Priestia megaterium: one gene and its partner. Each later gene encodes a partner of the first gene's protein in a complex. Links are inferred from orthologs where the notes say so. Each region holds a gene or a part of one and is shown on either strand. Other genes may lie near its edges. The genes, in order: LIS78_RS21820 and LIS78_RS20955.

Region 1 (3,156 bases):
AGTGACTGTGAAGGAAACCAAACGAGAGCTTCATCCGTCCGTTGTGGAATTTAAACAATTTGTAAAATCACATCCCAAATTAGTAGAACAGGTTCGAAAGCAGCAAAAAACGTGGAAAGAGCTATATGAAGATTGGTATTTATTCGGTGCAGAAGATCCAATGTGGGAGGCATATCGTTCAGAAGAAAGTGCAAAGGCTGAACCAGCTGCTGCAACAGAGGAGAAAAAAGATATTATGGGTACAATTGTATCCTCGCTGAAAAACATGGACTTGAATCAAATGCAAAATCATATCACAAATGTAAATTCAGCTATTTCGAATATTCAACAAGTACTGCAGCAATTTCAACCATCTAAGCCATCCGGTGGAGGAGCAGCTTCCGGGCCAGGGAATCCATTTGGCTTTAGGAAAGATTAAACGCAATGAGAAAAGATATATACGAGTATATGCAGTCTCGTCCTAAACTCAACGACTTCGTTCGTGAACAGCCAATGTGGTACCGACGTTTATCTAGAAATCCTGAAGAACTGGAGAAATTTGAATTAGAATCCAAACACTACTACAAACAAACGATTCCTCATAAAGTCGAAAAGTTTTCGAATTCGATTCAAATGGCAAACATGATGTTTCATATGTTTCAGTCCATGAAAAATCAATGATCTCTGCATACATAGCGATGCAGAGATTTTTGCACATCATGAGTAAAAACAAAGAGTTTGTAAACACTATGGAGAAACGAATGATAAAGGAATGGTATTATGCGCTTACTATTAACGACGGCCTTATGTGTAGTTTCTCTGCTAGGATGCAACCATGATAAACCAAAACCTGAAACTAAAATTTCCTCTCAACCGCGGGCAGCTGAAACGTTTGGTGCAATGAATACAAAACCTTCACTGATGGTACACCAGCATGTGAAAGGACAAAACGTATACGTCGAATGTATTCTAAGCGGGTTTTCATTTTCAACAGAGAGTGGATTCCTTCAAATTACAGTAGATGGAAAACCATTTAAAGAAATGAAGCAAGCAGCCTTTGTTTTAAGTGATCTTCCAAAAGGATCTCATACTGTTACGATTGAACTGATGAAATCTAAAGAAGAAAGTTATCAAGTGAGGAATACCTTTACGGTTGAAATTATATAGTTAAAAAGTAGAACTTGTAGTAAATCAGTGTAAGCTGTTTTAGCAAGTTCTTTTTCTTTAGATCCAAAACGTGATAAGATAAAAACGGAGGTGCACAGCCATGCTGACAACAATGAGAACTGTTGAATTACTCGATGAGTCTGATCACGTAGCTAACATGGTGTTACAATCAGACGTAGCCGAGAACTATCGTCAATGTTTATATAGATTAAATAAAGATTCACATGCACAGGCATTAATTGCTGAATTTGTGAAAATAAAGGAACAGTATGAGGATGTTCAGCGATTTGGAAAATATCATCCTGATTATAAAACCATTACGAGACAAGTACGTGATGTAAAGCGTCAAGTTGATTTACACGCGACAATCGCTGCGTTCAAAAAAGCAGAAAATGAATTACAAAAGCTGCTTGATGAAATTAGCGTTATCCTTGGTCAAGCTGTTTCAGAGCACGTTAAAGTACCGACGGGAAATCCGTTTTTTGATACGGGAAGCAGCTGCGGCGGTGGCTGCGGATCTGGTGGAAGCTGTGGGTGCAGCGCATAAGCCGTTCACTGTATAAATCGAATGCAATCAGCACAGGAATTTCCGCAGCAGGCCATTTTACGCTGTGGAACGTAAAACCTGTGCTGATAGACATAAGTAAGATGCTGACTTCTGACAAAGGTCGAGCGCCAAGTAGCATTTGTATTGGATGTAGCAAAAATAGATGAAGCTTCTAGAAGCTCATCTATTTTTCTACGCTTAATTGATGTGTTTATATACAAAAAGGGTATATTTGTGATTTTTTTGAAAATGACTTGTTCAATAGCTCTGTGCTCGTTAAAATGAGTAAGAAAGAGCATCCAGATATCATCTAAATTCATACATAAAGCACCTACTTCATATAAAAGAATTTATGATAAAGAAAACCAATATAACGTATGCAAAAGGGGAACTAAATATGTTTGTTGAACGTCAAGGAATTGTGGCGTATGTGCATTCTGTTAAGCAAGCAAAAGCATTGCGAAAGTACGGAAATGTACATTACGTATCTAAAGAATTAAAGTATGTTGTCTTATATTGCAACCAAGATGGCATTGAAAAAACAATCCATAAACTTCAGTCTCTACCTTTTGTGAAGAAAGTAGATCCTTCTTATCGGCCGTTTTTAAAAACAGAATTCGAAAATTCAAAGCCAGATAAGGCGAAGGAATATGACTATAAGATAGGAATTTAAACAAAAAAGGAATGTGATGTACATTCCTTTTTTTATTTTACTTGCCCTTAGCAAACGAATAGGCAGGGATGAGATGAGATTATTGCATTGGCGGAATAAAGCGGTTCATTCGCAAAATGCCAATAAGGTGCTGATAGTATAGTGCTGTTTCTGGAAATGTAGTAGATGGTTTGACATCGAGTACCACAATTTCTTTTCCCGCTTCCTCAGCAGCTCGTTTAAATAACTCAACGCGCTTGCTGTCGTTTTGTTTTAAAACAATTCCTTCTCGGCAAACGTAAAGCGGTTGGAAATTCCCTTCAGCTGTTGGATGCAAGACAGCGACAAAAGAAGCTACTTGTCGATCTTCTTTTACTGTTCGCAGCATAATAAGATGAGCAAGACGATGTTTGTTGCTTTTGACAATCTCTAACAGCTCATAAATATCTGAATACCCTTCTCCGAGCTCAATAAAACGCTGAATCATATGTATTTCCCCCTTTATGTATTAAAAAGCAAACTCACGTAGTTTAATGTATCACTGAATATTTTAAGAGTAAATAAAAAAATCCCTACAACTACTCATTGTAGGGCCCTTCAATAAAGGGGTGTAATCACCTCTGCGATTACAAGCACCTTGATGAAGGCAAAGGGAGAGGAGAAACCGGAGGAAGAACTTATGGGGAAACGTAAGTCTTCTCCGCGGTTGGCAACAACATCGGTTAGATGATGTTGTTACTAGTCAGTATGTCCGTTTTAAACGTTCATATACCTGTCTTGTGAAATTCACTTTTTAAAACATAAAAGACTG
Region 2 (3,068 bases), 180 kb from region 1 along the record:
ATAAAATTTTACAAAAACATCAGCACGTGGATATGATTTTTGGTACACATAACATTCACCGTTTGCCTCACATTTTAAACGAAGCATACTTAGCAAAAGAAATGGTGATTGAAGTATGGTCTAAGGAAGGGGATGTTATTGAAAATCTTCCAAGAGCACGTAAAGGCAGCGTCAAAGCATGGGTTAACATCATGTACGGCTGTGACAAGTTCTGTACGTACTGTATCGTTCCGTATACGCGAGGAAAAGAACGAAGCCGCCGTCCAGAAGATATTATCCAAGAAGTACGTCATTTAGCTGCTCAAGGCTACAAAGAAATTACGCTTCTAGGCCAAAATGTTAATGCATACGGAAAAGATTTTGAAGACATAACGTACGGCTTAGGCGACTTAATGGATGAAATCCGTAAAATTGACGTTGCTCGTATCCGTTTTACAACAAGTCATCCTCGAGACTTTGATGACCGTTTAATTGAAGTTCTTGCTAAAGGCGGAAATCTTGTCGACCACATTCACTTGCCTGTTCAATCAGGAAGCAGCGATATCTTAAAAATTATGGCACGAAAATATTCTCGTGAACATTATTTAGAGCTTGTTCGTAAAATTAAAGAAGCCATTCCAACAGCATCATTAACAACTGATATTATTGTTGGTTTCCCAAATGAAACGGATGAGCAGTTTGAAGAAACAATGTCGCTATATCGTGAGGTTGAATTCGATAGTGCTTATACGTTTATTTATTCACCTCGTGAAGGTACGCCAGCTGCTAAGATGCAAGACAACGTACCAATGGAAGTGAAAAAAGAGCGTCTTCAGCGCTTAAATGCTCTTGTAAATGAAATTTCTGCAAAGAAATTGAAGGAATATGAAGGTAAAGTTGTCGAAGTATTAGTAGAAGGTGAAAGTAAAAATAATCCGGAAGTATTAGCAGGCTACACGGAAAAAAGTAAGCTTGTAAACTTCAAAGCACCTAAGTCAGTGATTGGGCAACTTGTAAAAGTAAAAATTACAAAAGCCAAAACATGGACATTAAACGGGGAAATGGTAGAAGAAACAGCAGAGGTGAAGTAATATGGCGCAGTATAACAAGAGTGACGTAATTAAACGTGCTCAAGAGCTGGCAAAAATGATTGCTGAAACGGAAGAAGTAGATTTCTTCAAGCGTGCCGAAGCTCAGCTTAACGAAAACCAAAAAGTGCGTGAAAGCATTGCAAGCATTAAAAGCTTGCAAAAACAAGCTGTTAATTTCCAACACTATGGTAAAACAGAAGCGTTAAAACAAGTGGAGGCAAAAATTGATCGTTTACAGGAAGAGCTGGATGAACTGCCGATTATTCAGCAGTTTCAAGAGTCTCAAATAAACGTGAATGATTTGCTTCAACTTGTGGCTAACACTATTTCAAACACAGTAACGGATGAAATTATTGTGTCAACAGATGGTGATTTACTGCGCGGTGAAACAGGTTCACAGGTGCGAAACAGCCCTGGATCTAGCTGCTCATAAAGAAAAAATGCCTCAGCAATTTGCTGAGGCATTTTTTTGTGCATCATGTGGCATGAAAATTGGGCAGATTTTCTCTCTAATAATTGTCACGTTTTTCTATACCCTTGCATACAATGGAACATAGGTTTTTTATGCCTTAAACCTAGTTTCTTAAAAATAATGTGCAAACAAGTGAATGAGCCTGCATAGGATGAAATGAAGATAGTTTGAGGAGGGTATGCTCACATGTCACAACACTATAGAGAAATTATTACAAAAGCAGTCGTAGGTAAAGGTCGCAAGTTTACACAATCGTCTCATACGCTTGCACCGAAAAATCGACCAACAAGCATCTTAGGGTGCTGGGTGATTAACCATGAGTACAAAGCAAAGAAAAGCGGCAGCAATGTAGAAGTTGACGGCAGATATGATATTAATATTTGGTATTCGTACAATAATAATACAAAAACCGAAGTTTGGACGGAAACCGTATCATACAAAGATAATATTAAGCTGCGCTATAAAGACGAAGATTCGATTGGAGACGATTACGAAGTAATTGTTCGGGTACTGCAGCAGCCAAATTGCCTAGAGTGCACAATTTCACCAAATGGCAATAAAACGATTGTTCAAGTAGAGAGAGAATTATTAGCAGAAGTGATTGGTGAAACGAAGGTTTGTGTTGCAGTGAACCCGAAAGGCTGCGATGATGAAGACGAGTTTGATTTAGACGTAGATGATGATGAATTTGAAGATTTAGATCCTGATTTTATATTAGGAGACGATGAGTAACTAGGAAGAAGTTCTTCCTAGTTTTTTTATTTTTGCTATTTTAAGAAAATTCTTATAAAAACAAAAAAATATATTGCTTTTTGTCGAATGCGCAGTGTATAGTAAGTTTAAAGAAATTAATGCATTAATTTTCAGAAAATTTAGTTATATCAGATAAGTATTTTGGGGGTTTACTATGAGCGTATTTCGTAAAAAATCGATTGAAACACTAATTGGTGAAACCAATTCTAAAGGTGTTAAATTAAAAAAGGATTTAGGCGCTTTTGATTTAACAATGTTAGGAATTGGGGCAATTATAGGAACCGGAATTTTTGTGTTAACAGGGGTAGCAGCAGCCGAACATGCCGGTCCAGCTTTAGTTATTTCCTTCATTATGTCAGGACTTGCGTGTGTGTTTGCAGCTCTTTGTTATGCAGAGTTTGCTTCGACAGTTCCTGTTTCAGGAAGCGCATACACTTACAGTTATGCAACATTCGGTGAATTAATCGCTTGGATTTTAGGGTGGGACCTTATCTTGGAATACGGTCTTGCTTCATCTGCTGTAGCCAGTGGATGGTCGGGGTATTTTCAAGGGTTGTTAGCCGGGTTTGGCATACATTTTCCAAAAGCTTTAACAAGTGCATACAATCCTGCAAACGGCACGTATATTGATGTTCCAGCAATTATGATCGTTTTCTTAATTACCTTGCTTTTAACACAAGGAGTAAAAAAATCTTCACGTTTTAATGCTATTATGGTTATTATCAAACTTGCTGTCGTGCTTCTATTTATTGTAGTAGGAGTGAGCTATGTTA

Evidence for each region.
Region 2: the proteins of LIS78_RS21820 (region 1) and LIS78_RS20955 are in contact, whole or in part, in a crystal structure (PDB 6PRK), measured with the Bacillus subtilis proteins. The link is inferred for Priestia megaterium from one-to-one orthologs.

The regions. Positions count from the first base shown.
Region 1 is NZ_CP085442.1:4,211,341-4,214,496, reverse strand. The notes cover bases 148-2,969. They hold LIS78_RS21820 (YlbF/YmcA family competence regulator), read left to right. Parts: upstream 148-1,246; coding sequence 1,247-1,693; downstream 1,694-2,969. Other genes in these bases: LIS78_RS21805 (DUF7147 family protein), read right to left, coding at 2,446-2,832; LIS78_RS21810 (YlbG family protein), read left to right, coding at 2,091-2,366; LIS78_RS21815 (hypothetical protein), read right to left, coding at 1,699-2,013; LIS78_RS21825 (carbohydrate-binding protein), read left to right, coding at 760-1,146; LIS78_RS21830 (YlbE-like family protein), read left to right, coding at 424-660. Also shown: more of LIS78_RS21835, read left to right, coding at 8-147. UniProt on the Bacillus subtilis protein: Regulates sporulation prior to stage II. Positively controls the competence regulator ComK at a post-transcriptional level. May modulate the translation, stability or activity of ComS. May work together with YmcA to regulate community development.
Region 2 is NZ_CP085442.1:4,030,423-4,033,490, reverse strand. Bases 54-2,787 are described here. They hold LIS78_RS20955 (YlbF/YmcA family competence regulator), read left to right. Parts: upstream 54-1,071; coding sequence 1,072-1,503; downstream 1,504-2,787. Other genes in these bases: bcaP (branched-chain amino acid transporter BcaP), read left to right, coding at 2,450-2,787; LIS78_RS20950 (outer spore coat protein CotE), read left to right, coding at 1,729-2,274; miaB (tRNA (N6-isopentenyl adenosine(37)-C2)-methylthiotransferase MiaB), read left to right, coding at 54-1,070. In the rest of the region: more of miaB, read left to right, coding at 1-53; more of bcaP, read left to right, coding at 2,788-3,068. UniProt on the Bacillus subtilis protein: May work together with YlbF to regulate community development.